Regions from separate parts of the Arthrobacter sp. B0427-1-12 genome, predicted to be linked through region 3. Evidence: riboswitches for the same ligand, from Rfam matches in the RefSeq annotation. Region 3 holds a riboswitch; each other region holds the start of a gene.
The links. Region 3 has a riboswitch for S-adenosylmethionine ahead of AC5RWU_RS15415 (bifunctional o-acetylhomoserine/o-acetylserine sulfhydrylase). Riboswitches for the same ligand answer to the same signal wherever they lie in the genome.

Region 1: linked by a shared signal. The riboswitch ahead of AC5RWU_RS04905 (methionine ABC transporter ATP-binding protein) and the one ahead of AC5RWU_RS15415 (bifunctional o-acetylhomoserine/o-acetylserine sulfhydrylase) in region 3 are both predicted to bind S-adenosylmethionine.
Region 2: linked by a shared signal. The riboswitch ahead of AC5RWU_RS09200 (flavin reductase family protein) and the one ahead of AC5RWU_RS15415 (bifunctional o-acetylhomoserine/o-acetylserine sulfhydrylase) in region 3 are both predicted to bind S-adenosylmethionine.

What each region holds. Positions count from the first base shown of each region.
Region 1 is NZ_JBNHIC010000004.1:90,083-95,918, reverse strand. It holds gene AC5RWU_RS04920 (LLM class flavin-dependent oxidoreductase) at 1-1,072, opposite strand, end outside; gene AC5RWU_RS04915 (MetQ/NlpA family ABC transporter substrate-binding protein) at 1,069-1,986, opposite strand; gene AC5RWU_RS04910 (methionine ABC transporter permease) at 2,031-2,696, opposite strand; gene AC5RWU_RS04905 (methionine ABC transporter ATP-binding protein) at 2,689-3,477, opposite strand; SAM riboswitch class I at 3,632-3,733, opposite strand; gene AC5RWU_RS04900 (CoA-binding protein) at 3,824-4,240, opposite strand; SAM riboswitch class I at 4,371-4,472, shown strand; gene acs (acetate--CoA ligase) at 4,634-5,836, shown strand, end outside.
Region 2 is NZ_JBNHIC010000011.1:38,874-44,709, forward strand. It holds gene AC5RWU_RS09185 (bifunctional proline dehydrogenase/L-glutamate gamma-semialdehyde dehydrogenase) at 1-109, shown strand, start outside; gene AC5RWU_RS09190 (amino acid permease) at 170-1,639, shown strand; gene AC5RWU_RS09195 (LLM class flavin-dependent oxidoreductase) at 1,721-2,767, shown strand; SAM riboswitch class IV at 2,802-2,925, shown strand; gene AC5RWU_RS09200 (flavin reductase family protein) at 2,981-3,487, shown strand; gene AC5RWU_RS09205 (MFS transporter) at 3,498-4,778, shown strand; gene AC5RWU_RS09210 (aromatic ring-opening dioxygenase LigA) at 4,950-5,423, shown strand; gene ppsA (phosphoenolpyruvate synthase) at 5,517-5,836, opposite strand, start outside.
Region 3 is NZ_JBNHIC010000026.1:33,516-39,351, forward strand. It holds gene AC5RWU_RS15395 (allantoate amidohydrolase) at 1-667, shown strand, start outside; gene AC5RWU_RS15400 (formimidoylglutamate deiminase) at 664-1,953, shown strand; gene AC5RWU_RS15405 (CPBP family intramembrane glutamic endopeptidase) at 1,992-2,801, shown strand; gene AC5RWU_RS15410 (VOC family protein) at 2,798-3,436, opposite strand; SAM riboswitch class IV at 3,614-3,729, shown strand; gene AC5RWU_RS15415 (bifunctional o-acetylhomoserine/o-acetylserine sulfhydrylase) at 3,788-5,104, shown strand; gene metX (homoserine O-acetyltransferase MetX) at 5,251-5,836, shown strand, end outside.

The sequences.
Region 1 (5,836 bases), on a different contig from region 3:
AGCTGGCAATGACGGCCTCCAGATGTCCCTGGGAGCCTTCGGTGGTGATGCTGCCCAGCGGGGTGTCCAGCGGCAGGCCGCCCAGGTCCACCCCGAAGCCGCCGCCGATATGGGCGACCAGCGCATCGTAGTCCAGGGTGGCTTCCAGGTCCGCGGCCTTCCGGGCGGCCTCGGCCTCCGTCCCGCCTACTGCGAAGTGGAGTCCCTGCAGGAACTTCACGTCATCGGCCCTGCGGCCGGCGGCCACCGCCTTGCCACGGACCGCGGCGGTGTACTTCGCCGCAGCCTCCGGGCTGGAGGCCAAGGTGAACGTCGCTTCGGCGTTGTGGGCGCAGAATTCCTGCCCTCGGCCGGAGCTTCCCGCCTGGAACAGCAGCGGCGTGCGCTGCGGTGTCGGCGAGACCAGATGCGGACCATCGATGGAGTACCGCTGCCCGCGGTGGTAGATCTTGTGCACCATGTCCGGGTCCGCGTGCAGGCTGTTGTCCTTATCCTGCAGCAGGGCGCCCTCGTCCCAGGATCCTTCCCAGAGCTTGTAAACGGCATCCACGTACTCGTCCGCCCAGGCGTAGCGGTCGTCGTGCTTGGTCAGACCGTTGCCGTTGAAGTTCCGGTGCGCGTTCTCCAGCACGCTGGTAACGATGTTCCACGCGGCACGGCCGTTGCTGAGGTGGTCCAGGGTGGAAATCTGCCGCGCGAACTGGAACGGATGGGACTGGATCACCGATGAGGTCGCGGCCAGGCCGATCTGCTCGGTGGCGCCGGCCAGCGCGCCCAGCAGGACCAGCGGATCGTTGGACGGAACCTGCAGGCCGCGCCTGAGCAGCGAGGCCCACCCGCCTTCGTGGTCGCCGTAGAGGCCTACGACGTCGGCAAAAAAGATGGCGTCGAACTTCGCCGCTTCCAACTGGCGGGCCAGGTCCGTCCACAGCGCCAGTTCGTTGAACCGGTGCTGCTGCGCCTCCGGCCGGCGCCACTGGCCGCCCATGATGTGGCTGGTCGTGTTCATGACGAACGCGCTCAGCAGCAGCCGGGGCCGCCGGCCTTCAAAACGGGTGCTGGGGATGCTCATGCGTCGGCCCATTTCTGCAGGTCCGCCTGCGGGTCTTCGTCCCAGGGCAGCTCGAAGAAGCCGTCCTGGTAGGTCTTGAAGAACTCGGCCACCTCGGGGCTCTGGATCGCTTCCTCGAGCGCCTTCGCCTTTTCCGTGCCGGCGAATTCGGGGGTGGCAGCGAAGATGGAACGGTACGGGATCTCGTCCTCCACTGCGTCCTCGGCGACCAGGTTCGCCTGAGTGTGGACGCCGGCGTCGATCGCGGTGGACTGGAACATGAAGCCGGCGTCCACGTCCTCCAGCGTCTGGCTCAGGGACAGCTGGTCCACCTCCACGAACTGCAGGTTCCGCGGGTTGTCGATGATGTCCGCCTTGGTGGCGGTGACCACGGTGGGACCCTCGCGCAGGGTCAGCAGGCCGTGGGTCTGGAGCATGAAGAAGGCCCTGCCGTTGTTGGCCGGATCCACCGGAATGGACACCTTGCCGCCCTGCGGGAGGTCCGCCAGGCTGGTGTGCTTGTAGGAGTAGAGCGCCGCCGGCGAATTGCGGATGTAGAAGAGCGGAACCAGGTTCAGGCCCTTGTCCTTGTTGAACTGGGTCAGGTACGCGCTGTGCTGGAAGGCGTTGGCGTCGTACTCCCCCTGCGCCACGGAGAGGTTAGGCTGGATGATGTCGTTTACGAACTTGGCTTCCAGCGTCCAGCCCTTCTCCGCCAGCAGCTTCTGCGCAATGGTGATGGGTTCCTGGTAGGACTTCACGCTGGAGGCGATGATCCGGATGGTCTTGTCTCCCGCATCGCCTGAAACGGCGCCGGCGTTGCTCAGGCCGCAGCCGACGGTGCCCAGGACGGGCACGGCCGCGGCGGCGCCAAGGAGGCCGCGGAGCAGGGAGCGTCGGGAAACATTCGGGGTGGATGGGCTGATTTTGGGCATAGTGGTCCCCTTGAAAGTGGTGCGGGTGAAAATTTCGAAGGCGGCTAGAGCCGTTTGTCCAGCCTGCGGGCGATGAACGATCCGCCGATCTGCACGATCTGGACCAGCACAATCATCAGCACGATCGCCGCGATCATCAGCCCGGTTTCGTAACGGTAGTAGCCGTAGCGGATGGCGAAGTCACCGATGCCGCCGCCGCCGACCAGGCCAGCCATCGCCGAGTAGGAGATGAAGCTGACCGTCATGATGGTGATGGAACCGACCAGTGCGGGCTTGGCTTCCACCAGCAGCACGTCCCGGACGATCTGAAGGCGGCTGGCACCCATGGAGCGGGCCGCTTCCACGACGCCGGTCCCCAGCTGGGAGAGGTTCTGCTCCACGAACCGGGCAAAGTACGGGATCGCGTTGATGGTCAGCGGGACGATCACTGCGGCGGTACCGATGGTCGTCCCCACGATCAGCCTGGTCAGCGGGATGATCGCAATCAGCAGGATCAGGAACGGGAAGGACCGGATCAGGTTCACCAGGCCGTCGATGACCCGGTGCAGCTTCGGCTTGTGCTTCAGGCCGTTGGGGCCGATGGAGTACAGCAGCACCCCCAGCGGCGTGCCCAGCAGGACGGCCAGCGGGATGGCCACCAGCAGCATGGTGAGGGTCTCGCCCATGGCGGCGACAATTTCCGGCCAGACCTCGATGATGCGCTCAAGCACTGGCCAGCTCCCCCGGCCGGTGGATGCGCTCGAGCTCGATGTCGTCGGAAATCAGGTAGCGGCCAATCGAGGTGCCGGGCGAGAAACCCGGCCGGTCCAGTTCGGCCAGGTCGAACTGCTCGACCACCCGTCCGTCCTCCATCACGGCCACGTTGTCGGCGATGGCCTTGATGACGTTCATTTCGTGCGTGACCACCACGATGGTGATGCCGAACTTCGCGTTGACGTCGCTGAGGTACTGCAGCACGGAGGCTGTGGTTCTGGGGTCGACGGCGGAGGTCGGCTCGTCGCAGAGCAGCACCTTGGGCTCGGTGGCCAGGGCGCGGGCGATCGCGACGCGCTGCTTCTGGCCGCCGGAGAGCTTGGCGGGGTAGGTCTTCGCCTTGTCAGCCAGGTCAACAATCGCCAGCGCCTCGGCCGCGCGGCGCCGCCGCTCGGCCGGTCCCACACCCGCGAACTTCAGGGACAGCTCGACGTTCTGCTGGGCGGTGAGGTTGTTGAGCAGATTGAAGTGCTGGAAGATCATGCCGATGTCGTGGCGCTTGGTGCGCAGTTCGGGGTCGGACAGCTCCACCAGGTCCACGCCGTCCACCAGCACCCGCCCGGAGGTGGGCCGCTCGAGCAGGTTGATGTTGCGCAGCAGGGTCGACTTGCCGGCTCCGGAGAAGCCGATGATCCCCTGGATGCTGCCCCGCGGGATGTGCAGCGAGATGTTGTCGACGGCGGTGAATTCGCCGGCATCCGCCCGGAAGACAGTCGAGACGTTCTGGATGTCTATCACTGGGCACCGCCGTTGCCGGGCGCTGCCGCTGTTGTTGGTATCACGTCGATCTCCTTGGGTCTAAGCCCGAGAAGAGGCGCGCCGCCGTCGCCAAAGGAACCCCTGGCCGGCGCGGATACGGGCGCGGTCAGGGAGACCAACGAAAGCAGTTGCTTCTCCATCGGTCCTGGCAGTAGCACCCTGCTCCCTTGGCAAAAACGGGAGGGGGTTGCTGCGGCGTCGTCGATCCAGGTCTCTCGGCCGCTCGGGATGGTTACGCACCCATTCAAAAGCCGGACCCGTCAAAAAGCGAATAAGTTACGTCACATCCCGTAACGGGGCTTCAGGGCCGCAGGTCAGCGGCCAATCACAGCCCGAACCGCGGCGCCTCGATGGCCGGGCAGGTGTCCATCACTACCTCAAGGCCGGCGTCCTTGGCGCGCTGGGCGGCCGCTTCATCGATGACGCCCAGCTGCAGCCAGACCGCTTTCGCGCCCACGGCGATGGCTTCGTCCACCAGCGGCCCCACCTTCTGTGAGTTGACGAAGAAGTCGACGACGTCGATCCCGCCGGGGACGTCCGCGAGCTTTTTGTAGCCTCTTTGCCCGTGGACGTCGTCGCCCTTAAGGCTCACCGGAACGATCTGCATGCCCAGCCCGTCCATCAGGTATTTGGAGACTCCCAGCGCAACGCGGCGCGGATTGTTGGAAAGTCCGACGATGGCCCAGCGGCCGGGGGCCGTCAGCAGTCTGCGGATGACCTCAGGATCATTTTCGTGTGCCACGTTCTGCCTCCAGCAGCCTGGTCCGGTACGCAATCAACAGGGCCAGACTACGCCTTGCGGAAAGGGTGCGGAGAGGTCGGTTTGTTACGCCGATTTGCTCCGGGGCCGCCGTGTCCCGTTTCATTGGAGGTGACCATCCCGAGCGGCCGAGAGACCTGGATCGACGACGCCGCAGCAACCCTCTGATGCTTCACAGCCATCAGCAAGGTGCTACTGCCAGGACCGATGGAGTGTGCTTTATGCCTGAATTTGCCGCATCCCGCGCCGCCGCGGCCTTCCCTGCCCTGCCGTCCCGCAGGCGGCCGCCGTCGATGCGAATGTGCAGCTGCAGTTCCGCGCGCGCGTGACGCGCCCCCGCATCTTCCGCACCACCACAAAGGACCAGCACACCCTATGACTGCCATCGCCGCGCAGAGCACTTCCGCCGCTGACGTCGCCACCGAAACCGAACGGATCGCCTTCTGGGAGGAGGCGGCCCGCAGGCTGCAGTGGGAAACGCCGTGGCATACGCCCCACACCTGGGAGCCGGCCCGGCCCACCGGGGGGATTAATGACGACGGCGAACCCCACCTTAGTGTGCCGAAGATCGAGTGGTTCTCCGGGGGCACGCTGAACGTCGCCGTCAACTGCGTCGACCGGCATGTCGCCGCGGGCCGCGGAGACAAAGTGGCGCTGCACTTCGAAGGCGAGCCCGGCGACCGCCGCTCCATCACCTACGCCGAACTCCAGAAGGAAGTCTCCCAGGCCGCCAACGCACTGCTGGCGCTGGGCATCACCAAGGGCGACCGTGTGGTCATCTACCTGCCGGTGATTCCCGAAACCGTCATCATCACCCTGGCCGTGGCCCGGATCGGCGCCATCCACTCGCTGGTCTTCGGCGGTTTTTCCGCCGAAGCACTGAAGTTCCGGGTCGAAGACACCCGCGCCAAGCTGCTGGTCACCACGGACGGCCAGTTCCGCCGCGGCCAGGCCGTCCCGGTCAAAGCCAACGCGGACGAAGCCGTCTCCGGCGACAACGCAATCGAGCATGTGCTGGTGGTCAACCGCACCGGTCACACCGACGTTGCATGGGTCGAGGGCCGGGACATCTGGTGGCACGAGGTCGTCGACACCGCCTCCGAGGTCCACGAACCGGAGGCGTTCGACGCCGAAACGCCGCTGTTCATCATGTACACCTCCGGCACCACCGGCAAGCCCAAGGGCCTGGTCCACACCTCCGGCGGCTACCTGACGCAGGCCTCCTGGAGCTACGAGTACCTCTTCAGCAATCCGGATCCGGCGCAGCGGGAGAAGGACGTCCACTGGTGCACCGCGGACCTGGCCTGGGTCACGGCGCACACGTACGAGATCTACGGACCGCTGTCCAACGGCGTCACCCAGGTGATCTACGAAGGCACCCCGAACACTCCCCATCCAGGCCGGCACTTCGAAATCATCGAACGTTACGGCGTCACCAGCTACTACACCGCGCCGACGCTGGTGCGGTCCCTGATGGGCTGGTTCCCCGACGGCGTACCGGCGGATTACGACCTCTCCTCCATCCGCCTGCTGGGCACCGTCGGGGAGGCCACCAACCCGGAGGCATGGCGCTGGTTC
Region 2 (5,836 bases), on a different contig from region 3:
CACCGAAGCCGGCCGCGTGGAGCTGCTGCCGTTCCTGCACGAGCAGGCTGTCAGCATTACGGCGCACCGCTTCGGCACGCCGAACCACCTGTCCGACCATTTGATCTAGCGGTACGGTCCGCCGAGGGCGAGACTGGATTGCAGCAACCGCACCACCAGGAGTTCTCCGATGAGCAGCAGAGACCTTTCCCAGTCCATTATGCGGCGGAAGCCGATCGAGGAGATCCAGGACGAAGCCGCTAAGAGCGCGCTCTTCAAGAGCCTCGGCCTCTGGCAGTTGACTGCCATCGGCGTCGGCGGCATCATCGGTATCGGCATCTTCACCCTCGCCGGACTGGTGGCCAACGGCGGCGCGGAGGGCGCGCCGGTGGGGCCCGCCGTCGTCATTTCCTTCCTGGTCGCAGGCTTGGCCAGCGCCGCGGCCGCCCTCTCCTATGCGGAATTCGCTGGCATGATTCCCCGTGCCGGCTCTGCCTACACCTACGGCTACGTGGCCCTCGGTGAAGTGATCGGCTGGTTCATCGGCTGGGACCTGCTGCTTGAATACATCGCGATCGTGGCTGTTGTGGCCATAGGCATCTCCGGATACTTCACCGAGTTCATGGCGGGCATCGGCATTGAGGTTCCTGTTTGGATGCAGGGCACACCGGACACGGTGGAGGGCGGCGTGATCAACCTGCCCGCGATCGTGGTCTGCCTGTTCATCACCTGGATCCTGAGCCGGGGTACCAAGACGTTCGGCCGCTTCGAACTGGTGGCCGTTGGCGTGAAGATCCTGCTGATCCTGTTCATCATTGGGCTTGGGTTCTTCTACGTGAATGCGGAGAACTACACGCCGTTCATGCCCAGCGGCTTCAGCGCCGTCTTTGCCGGGGCGGCGACGGTGTTCTTCGCGGTCTTTGGCTATGACGCCATGAGCACCGCGGCTGAGGAAGCCACGGACGGCAAGAAGCACATGCCCAAGGCCATCCTGCTGTCCCTGGCCATCGCCATGACGTTGTATGTCCTGGCCACCCTGGTGCTCACCGGGATGCAGAACTACACGGACATCAGCCCTACGGCGGGATTCGCCTCCGCGTTCCAGAACGTTGGGCTGCCCGTGATCGCCACGATCATCTCCGCCTTCGCAGTGCTCTCCATCCTGACAGTGATGCTGACCTTCCTGCTGGGCGTCACCCGGGTCTGGTTCGCAATGAGCCGGGACGGTCTGCTGCCCATCTGGTTCTCCGCCACCGACAAGCACGGCACACCGCAGCGGGTCACCTGGATCGCCGGCATTGCCGCAGCTTTCCTGGCCGGTGTGTTTCCCATCCGTGCGGTCGCGGACCTGACCAACATCGGGATCCTGGCGGCGTTCGTTGTGGTGTGCGTGGCCGTCATCGTCCTGCGCCGCACCCGCCCGGAGGTGCCCCGGACCTTCCGCCTGCCGCTCATGCCGGTGGCGCCCGCATTCGGCGTGCTGGCCTCCGGCTTCCTGATGCTGCAGCTCGACTGGCAAACCTGGGCGCGGTTCGGTATCTGGCTGGTCATCGGCCTTGTCCTGTACTGGTTCTACGGCCGCAGGCACTCGCTGATGAACCCGCACAGTCCGCGGCACGGCCACCACGGGCTGCTGCACCACCGGCGGCCGCTGGACTGAGCGAGCGCCGAGAGAACCCACGGTAAACTTGACACTTCAAGTAAACTGGAAGCCGAAACCATCCACCAGCCAGGGAGCACCATGGAATTCGGCATCTTCACCTTCGGCGAGCTGACCCGCAACGCAGGCACCGGCGTCGGACTGTCCCCGCACCAGCGGCTCACCGAGCTGATCGAGCTGGCCAAGATTGCGGATCAGTCAGGTATTTCCTTTCTCGGTCTCGGCGAGCACCACCGCCACGACTTCGCCCTTTCCGCCCCGGAAATCGTGCTGGCCGCGATCGCCCGCGAGACCACGAAGCTGCGGCTGGCTACGGCCGTCACTGTACTGTCCACCCAGGACCCGGTGCGCCTGTTCGAGCAGTTCGCCACCCTGGACCTGATCTCGGACGGGCGGGCGGAGATCTTCGCCGGCCGCGGTGCGTTCATCGAGTCCTACCCGCTGTTTGGCTATGACCTGGCGGACTACGACGAGCTGTTCGAGGAAAAGCTGAAGATGCTGGTGGCGCTGCGGGAAAACCGCAACCTCACCTGGACCGGCCGCCACACGCAGTCGCTGCAGAACGCGGAGATCGCCCCACGACCACTGCAGGAGCAGCTGCCCGTCTGGGTGGGCGTCGGCGGCACGCCGGCCAGCTTTGAGCGCGCGGGCCGGCTGGGCCTGCCGCTGTATGTGGCGCTGCTGTCCGGGCCCCAGCACTTTGTGCGGCTGGTCGACTACTACCGGCAGACAGCCGCCGCCAACGGGCACGACGCCGGCCGCCTCGCCGTGGGTGCCGGCGGCCACTTCTACGTCGGCGGCACCTCGCAGCAGGCCCGGGACACCTTCTATCCCTACTACAAGGCGTACTTCGAGCAGAACATGCCCCGGCCCGCGGGCCACTTCCCGCGGCAGACCTTCGACCTGTGGACCGAGCCGGGCGGGGGACTGCTGGTGGGCAGCCCGCAGGAAGTGATCGAGAAGATCATGGTGATCCATGAGGCCCTGGGCATCGACCGCTACATGGCCCAGGTCGGCCTGGGTGGGCTGCCGTTCGCGGAAACCGCGCGTTCGGTGGAGCTGCTGGCGACCGAGGTGATGCCCGTGGTGCAGAAGGAGCTGGGGTTACGAAGTGTGTCCAATGTTTGACCTGGAACTAAGGCGATCCTAGTCTGGATGCCAGAATCATGAGCTCCAACGCATAAGCCCTGGCTGGTTGGACGGCAACCCTCTCGCTGTAGTGGGGTGCTCCAGGTGATGATTCGGCCCGCGCGGGGCGAAGGAACCTGCGCAGGCAAGTACGGCGCTCTTCGTGCCCCAGGCCCGGAGCCGCCATCAAGTGCGCGAAGCCAGGAGTCTTCCATGTCTTTGACCAACGACCTGCAGCCCGCCGCCCTGCGTCAGGCCTTCGGCCGCTTCCCGTCCGGCATTGCCGCGCTGTGCGCGCAGATTGACGGGGCGCCGAACGGTATTGTGGCGTCCTCCTTCACCGTGGGCGTTTCGATGGAACCGCCGCTGGTCATGTTCGCCGTTCAGAACACCTCACGGACGTGGCCGGTGCTGCGAGGCGCTGACCGCATCGGGGTCTCCATCCTCGGAACAGAGCACGACGGCGTCTGCCGCCAGATCGCGTCCCGGACCGGTGATCGTTTCGCCGGCCTCGAACTGCACACGTCCGACGGCGGTGCGGTCTTCCTGGAGCAGGCCGCCCTGTGGCTGGACTGTTCGGTGGAGAATGAGGTCCCGGCGGGCGACCACCAGGTGGTGCTGCTGCGCGTGCACGGCTTCTCCACGCATGACGGTGCCCACGAGCCGCTGGTCTTCCACGGTTCGGAGTTCCGCCGGCTGGAGCAGCCGGCATTCGTATAGTGTTCGTTGCATGACCCCAGGCCCCCGCGATCCCGAATTGTTGGTCGACGCCGAGGTTGACGAGGTTCCGGCACCGGAACCCACCCAGATCAGGAGTCGGCGGGGACTCATTTATCTGGGCATCTGCCTGGTGCTGATCGGACTCAACCTGAGGACCCTGTTCTCCAGCTTCTCCGCGGTGCTGGCCGAGGTCACGGCCGCCACCGGACTGCCGGCCTTGGCGGTTACCGTCCTGACCACGGTCCCGGTGACCTTCCTGGGTGTCTTCGCCCCGCTGGCACCGGGGCTGGCCCGGCGCTTCGGCGCCGAGCGGGTCCTGCTCGGCGCAATGATCGTGCTGACGGCCGGACTGGCCGCACGCGGGCTGGAAGTTCCCGGCGCCGGCCATCTGCCCGCACTGATGCTCGGCACCGGCGCCTGCGGCGCGGCCATCGCCGTCGGCAATGTGCTGCTGCCCGGCGTCGTCAAGCGGGATTTCCAGCACCGGCTGGGACTGATGGGCGGACTCTACACCACCGCCATGTGTGCCTCCGCCGCCCTCGGTGCGGGCTTCACCTACCCGGTCTATGCCGCCACCGGCTCGTGGGAGTTATCGCTGGCCTTCTGGGCACTCCCGGCTGCCGCCGTCGTGCTGCTGTTTGCGCCCATCGCCCTGAGGCGGCATCACGGCCGGCACACCGTCGCGGTCTCCGGACCGAATGTCTGGCGCTCGGCGACCGCCTGGCAGGTGACCGTCTTCATGGTGCTGCAGGCGATGATGTCCTTCAGCGTCTTCACCTGGCTAGCGCCGATCCTGCGGGACCGCGGGATCGACGGCGGCACAGCCGGGGCCATTGTGGCCGTTTCGATCGTGCTGCAGATGACCGGATCGCTGTTCGCGCCGGCACTGGCAGCCCGACTGCGGGACCAGCGCGCGCTCAACGTGGCCGTGGCGCTGATGACCGGCGGCGGTTTCGCATTGAGCATCTTCGGCCCGCTGGAGCTGATCTGGGTGTGGACCGGGCTGCTGGGACTGGGGCAGGGAAGCCTGACCGCGGTGGCACTGACCATGATCATGCTCCGCACCCGGGACAGCCACACGGCTGCGCATCTGTCCGGCATGATGCAGGGCGTGGGCTACGGTGTCGGATCCTCCGGGACTCTGCTGGTGGGTCAGCTGTATGCCGGAACCGGAGGGTTCACCGCCGCCGGCATCATGTTCCTGGCGGTGGGTGCGCTGGCTGCAGTGTTCGGCTACCGGGCGGGCCGGAACCGCTTCGTCGGCGAACACCAACGTTCACTCCGCGATTGACGCACCACAAATGCGTTTTTCGTGCGGGGGCTGCCGACCCAGCGGGGCAAGAAGAGCCGCTCCGAAGGGGTCCTAACCTAGAGCGGTTCCTATACTTGAAGTAGGCCGCATGCCGGCACCGCTGACTCTGCGGCCGGATAACTATCCGTCCCCCACAAGCGAGTGATCCTCATGGCACACGAAACCACAAGCGGAGTGCATTTAACCCCCGAACAACGCAGCCACAAGGCGACAACGATCCGTCTGATCGGACTCATCAGCATCATTGTCGGTGCGCTCATGATCATCGGCGGCGGCATTACCTGGGGCATCGTCAGCTCCCAGTTGGCCGACGAAAGAATCCCCATCTCCGCAGATGCCCCGATGTTCGCCGGCGAGCAGGTCAATGGCCCGATCGACGCCTTCATCCAGGCCGGCGTGATCAACAAACATTCCCTCGAAGCCACCGGCGGCAGGACCTATGGCGAAATGGAACAGGATGACCCCGAGCGCCAGACCGTCATGACGGCATCATTCCTGCGGGCGTCGCTGTTCACCTCCGTGGTGGCGTTTGGCCTGGCGCTCTTTGCCTTCGGCGCCGGGCTGATGCTGGTACTGACCGGCCTGGCACTGCGCGCGGCCGGGCAGGTCCTGCGCAGTACGTAAACGAGTACATAAACCGTTCCGCAGAGCGGGTGTGAGGGGTGGCCCAGCGCGGACGCCCCGGATACTTCCGGGGCGCCCGCGCGCCGCGTCAGGCTAGACGGCGGAGGCTTCCTTGGAACCGGCCAGCCGCACCCAGGTATCCACCACGGTGTCCGGGTTCAGCGACACGGATTCGATGCCCTCGTCGACCAGCCATTCGGCAAAGTCCGGGTGGTCGCTGGGTCCCTGGCCACAGATGCCCACGTACTTGCCGTGCGCCTTGCAGGCCTGGATGGCCATGCTGAGCAGGCGCTTGACGGCGTCGTTGCGCTCGTCGAAGCTGCCAGCGACGATCGCCGAATCGCGGTCCAGGCCCAGGGTCAGCTGGGTCATGTCGTTGGAGCCGATGGAGAAGCCGTCGAAGTACTCGAGGA
Region 3 (5,836 bases):
GATCGGAGACTTCGTCGAGCTCCATCTGGAACAGGGCCGGGGCCTTGCCGACCTGGGACATCCCGTGGCCGTCGGCTCCTCGATCCTCGCCCATGGACGCTGGAAACTGTCCGTGGCCGGACAGGGCAACCATGCCGGCACGACACTGATGGCGGACCGGACGGATCCCATGGTTGCCGCCGCCCATATGGTGCTGGCCGTCCAGAAAGCGGCGCGGGCGCAGCGGGATGCCCGTGCGACGGTCGGGCGCCTGCAGCCTGTGCCGGGCGGGACGAATGCCATCCCATCGCGGGTCGATCTCTGGCTGGACGTGCGCCATCCCGTGGATGAGGTGATGGCCGCCGTCGTCGAAAAAATCCACGGCCAGGCACAGAAGATCGCGGCCTTCGAAGGATGCACAGTGACGCTGACGGAGGAATCGTTCAGCCCGGCGGTGCAGTTCGACCGCCACCTGCAGCGGCAGCTGGTGCAGTCGCTGCCCGGCGCGCCGGTCCTGGCCACCGGTGCGGGGCACGATGCCGGAATCCTGTCCGCCGTCGTGCCTGCCGGGATGCTGTTCGTCCGCAACCCGACGGGGATCTCGCATTCGCCCGAAGAGTTCGTGGAGCCCGCAGACGCCGATGCCGGCGCCGTGGCGTTGGCCGACGTCATCGAGGATCTGGTGTGACGGCGGCGGTTCGGCTGCCCGCTGCCGTCAACGCGCATTCGCACGCGTTCCACCGGCTCCTGCGCGGCCGGACCCAGGACCAAACCGGCAGTTTCTGGGCCTGGCGGGAGCGGATGTACGCGGCCGCCCGGTCGCTGGAGCCGGAGAGCTATGAGCGTCTGGCGACCGCTGTTTTCGCCGAGATGGTGGTGTCCGGTTTCAGCGCAGTCGGGGAATTCCACTATCTCCACCACCGGCCCGACGGCAGCCCGTATCCCGGCCACGGCATGGAATTGTCCTTGGCACGTGCGGCCCGGAAGGCCGGAATCCGGCTGGTGCTGCTGGATGCCTGCTATCTGGAGGGCGGGATCGGACAGCCGCTGAATGCAACGCAGCGCCGGTTTTCCGACGGCGGTGTGCGCGCCTGGCTGCGCAGGCTGGCGGACCTGCGGTCCGCCGTCGCGCAACAGTTCGATTCGGAATGGGTGCGCGTGGGCGCTGCGGTCCACTCCGTCCGGGCCGTCGTCCCCGCGGACCTGGCAGTCATTGCCGCGGAGCTGGACCCGGACATCCCACTGCACATCCACCTGTCCGAACAGCCGGTGGAAAATGCGCAGTGCCGGGCAGTCTATGGCCTGGGTCCTACGGAACTGCTGCACCGCAGCGGGCTGCTCACCGCCCGGCTGTCCGCAATCCATGCGACCCATCTGGACCCGCGGGAAATTGAGCTGCTGGGCGCCGCCGGCTGCTCTGTTGTTCTGTGTCCCACCACGGAGGCCGACCTCGCCGACGGGATAGGCCCCGGCGTCGAGCTTGCCGCCGCCGGAGCCGCCCTGGCGCTGGGAACGGACCAGCACGCCGTCGTTGATCCCTGGCTGGAAATGCGGGCGCTGGAGCACGGGGAGCGCCTGCGCAGCGGCATCCGCGGCCGTTTCACGCCGCAGCAGCTGCTGGAGGCAGCCACGGCCGGCGGCAGGCGCAGCCTCGGCCTGGACCAGCCTGGCCTGGACCAGCCTGGACTGGACCAGTCTGGGCTGGACCAGTCTGGGCTGGACCAGTCTGGGCTGGACCCCCTTGCCGGAAGCCCGTGTCCGGACGACTGGATGGAAATCCGCACGGACACAGTCCGCACCGCCGGCGCGGCCCCGGAGCAGCTGCCGCTGGTGGCGACCGCCGCCGACGTTGCCGCGGTCTCCATCGGCGGCAGGATCGTGGCCCGCAACGGCATTCATGAGACCCTGGGCGACCCGGCGGACCTGTTGCGGGATGCGATCGGAGCACTGCGGCCGCCTGGCCAGTGCAGGTAAGCGATCGCTGCAGTCAAGCAGCAGGCAAGATAGTACGCATGCACAGTGATCAGCCGTCATCATCCACGGGATCGTCCATCGGGGCCCGGCAGCTGGAGCGGCCCCGCAGCCTGGCCGGGCTGCGGGCGGAGGTCCTCATTGTCCTGGGGCTTTCGCTGGGACAGTCGGCCGTCTACGCAGTGGTCAACCTGCTGGACAAGCTCACCCAGGGTCCGCTGTCCGGACAGACCACCACGCTCAACCCCGGCCTGAACGACCGCCAGTACTTCGACCTGACCTACCAGCTGCTGGACATCGTCTTTACGTTGGTGCCGGTGGCCCTGGTGCTGTTCCTCATGACGGAGCCGGGCCGGTCCGCGTTCCGGCGGATCGGCTTTACCTTTGCGCGGCCGGCGGTGGACTTCGGGCTGGGTTTCGGGCTGGCGGCGGTGATCGGAGCGGGCACGCTGGGCGTCTATGCCGCCGGCCGCGCACTCGGGTTGACGACGGCGATCGTGCCCACCGCACTGGACACCTACTGGTGGACCCTGCCGGTGCTGATCCTGTCGGCGCTGCGCCACGCCGTGCTGGAGGAGGTCATCGTGGTGGCCTACCTCTTCGACCGCTTCGGCAGGTTCGGCTGGGCGGTGCCGACGACCGTCGTCGTCAGCGCGCTGATCCGTGGCAGCTACCACCTCTACCAGGGGTTCGGCCCGTTCATCGGCAATGTCCTGATGGGCCTCATTTTCGGCTATGCCTACTTAAAGACGAAGCGCGTGATACCACTGGTCGTGGCCCACGCGCTCCTCGATATCGCCGGCTTCGTTGGCTATGCCCTCTTCGGTCCGGCGATCGGCATCGGCAGCTAAATCGTCACCAAGCCGTTGGCCGTGTCAAACGTGACGGAAACAATGCCGGGCGTGCCGTTCGGCGCGATCCAGTCCACCTTCACGTCGTCCAGCGGATGCTCCACCGGGGTGCCCAGCCATTCGGTCACCCGTTCGGCCGAGCCGGCGATCGTCATCGATGCCAACCGCACCGTGGCCGGGAAGGCGTTGGACGGGTGCAGGGAAGGATCGCTTTCCCACTTGACCATGAACGGAACCTGCGGGTCCGCGATCAGGCCCTTGATGCCGATCTGCTGCCAGAGCAGCTCGCGGCCGTCCGGGAACTTGCGGTTGCCGGGGACGGCGTTGCGGCCCAGGCGCTTTTCGAACGGGGCCAGGTCGTCAACGGCGACGCACCAGCCCATCCAGCCGCCGCCCGCTTCGGAGCGCGCACGCACGGCCTGGCCGAAGGGAGCCTTGTCGGACACGGGATGGTCCAGTACCTCGAGGACGTCGAGGTACTGCCCGTTGGTGAGCGAGAAAATCATGTTCCGGGTACCGAAACGGGGATGGATTCCGCCCTTGACGGGCTTGATGCCGAGCTGGTCGGCGATGCGGTCGGCGGTGGCCGCCAGACCGTCAGGTTCACAGGCATAAGAAACATGGTCCAGGCGCATACGGACATATTTGCACTTTGTGATCTGGCTCTCGACTAAGGCGAGCCTAAGTGAATCGTTCCCGTCGCCTGGAGGAATCTTTTGTTACGCGCGTCCGAAATGTAGCGTGCGCTGCTGCAGGTTCACATCGCGTCACATTGTTGCGGACCGTCGGGCTCCCTCAGGACACTGGATCCAGGTCATGAGTGCCAGCAAATAAGCCCCGGCTTGCTGGCCGGCAACCCTCCAACCGCGGTGGGGTGCCCCGGGTGAAGACCAGGCGGGTATCACAAGATACGCCGCAAGCGCGGGCCTCACACCCACCTGGCACAGCCAGCTGGATACATGCGGCCCAAAACGGAAAGGGACGCTATGTCCAATAAATGGTCATTCGAAACGCGCCAGATCCACATTGGCCAGGAGCCGGACTCCGCCACGGGGGCGCGGGCCTTGCCGATCTACCAGACCACGTCCTTTGTCTTTCCGAGTGCGGAGAGTGCGGCCAACCGCTTCGCCCTGGCCGAACTGGCGCCGATCTACACCCGCATCGGCAATCCCACGACTGAAGCGGTGGAAACGCGGATCGCGGACCTCGAAGGCGGCGTAGGTGCCCTGCTGCTGTCCTCCGGGCAGGCCGCAGCGTCCTTCGCGATCCTGAACGTCGCCGAAGCGGGCGACCATATCGTGGCCAGCCCCAGCCTCTACGGCGGAACCCAGAACCTGTTCAAGCACACCCTGAAGAAGCTCGGCGTCGAGACGACGTTCGTTTCCGATCCGGACAACCTGGACGAATGGCGGGCTGCGGTCCGCCCGAATACCAAGGCCTTCTTCGGCGAGGTGGTCTCCAACCCGCGGCAGGACGTGCTGGACCTTGAAGGCATCAGCGCAATTGCCCACGAGGCAGGCGTGCCGCTGATCGTGGACAATACCCTGGCCACGCCGTACCTGATCCGGCCGATCGAGTGGGGTGCCGACGTCGTGGTCCATTCGGCGACCAAGTACCTGGGCGGCCACGGCACCTCCATTGCCGGCGTCATCGTCGATTCGGGCCGGTTCAACTACGGTGCCGATCCGGAGAGGTTCCCCGGTTTCAACACCCCGGATGAGAGCTACAACGGCCTGGTCTATGCCCGCGACCTGGGGGAGGGCAGCCCGCTGGGCGCCAACCTGTCCTACATCCTGAAGGCGCGCGTCCAGCTGCTGCGCGACCTGGGATCGGCGGTCTCGCCGTTCAATGCCTTCCTGATTGCCCAGGGCCTGGAAACACTGAGCCTGCGGGTCGAACGGCATGTGTCCAACGCCAAGCAGGTTGCCGAGTGGCTGCAGAAACACGACGCCGTCGAGTCGGTTGCGTATGCCGGCCTGCCTTCCAGCCCGTGGTACGAGCGGGGGCTCAAGTACGGTCCGAAGGGCACCGGCGCGATCGTGTCCTTCAACATCGCCGGCGGCGTGGAGGCCGGCAAGCGGTTCGTGGATGCGCTGGAGCTGCATTCGCATGTGGCTAATGTTGGAGATGTGCGGTCGCTGGTCATCCATCCGGCGTCCACGACCCACAGCCAGCTGACCGAAGCCGAACAGCTTGCCGCGGGAGTCACTCCCGGGCTGGTGCGGCTGGCGGTCGGAATCGAACACATCGACGATATCCTTGCTGATTTGGATGCAGGATTTAGGGCGGCAAAACAAGCGTGACAGCAGTGCAACCACAGGAACGTACAACCGTAGCGAATACCGTGTTCCGCGGCGGACCTGGGACGGAAGCTCCGTCCCGGGTTTTGCCGTATCCGCAGGAGGCGCAGCCGGCGGCTGAGCCGGAACGCACCATTGACCCCGCCGGCCTGCGGCGCGTCCCGGACGGGACGCTCCTGACCGCCTCCATTGGCGAATTCCAGCTGGAGACCGGCGGCTACCTGCCGGAGGTGGAGCTGGCCTATGAAACCTGGGGCACCCTCAACGAGGATGCTTCCAACGCAGTGCTTATCGAGCATGCGCTGACCGGCAGCTCGCACGTGGCTCAGGGCGAGGCGGAGGAGGCCGGCTGGTGGGACGTGCTTGTCGGCCCCGGAAAGACGGTGGATACGGATCGCTACTTCGTGGTCTCGGTCAACATGCTCGGCGGCTGCTACGGCTCCACCGGTCCCGCTTCCGCGGATCCGGAGGGCCGGCCCTGGGGGTCACGCTTCCCGTTCGTGACCATCCGCGATTCCGTGCGGGCGGAGGCCCTGCTGGCCGACCAGCTGGGCATCCCGCGCTGGCGCGCGGTGATCGGAGGGTCGATGGGCGGCGCCCGTGCGCTTGAATGGGGTGTGACCTTCCCGGACCGGGTGGAGCACTGCGGCGTCATCGCCTGCGGCGCGGCCAGCACCGCGGAGCAGATCGCGTTCGCACAGGCTCAGGTCCTGGCCATCCGGCAGGACCGGCACT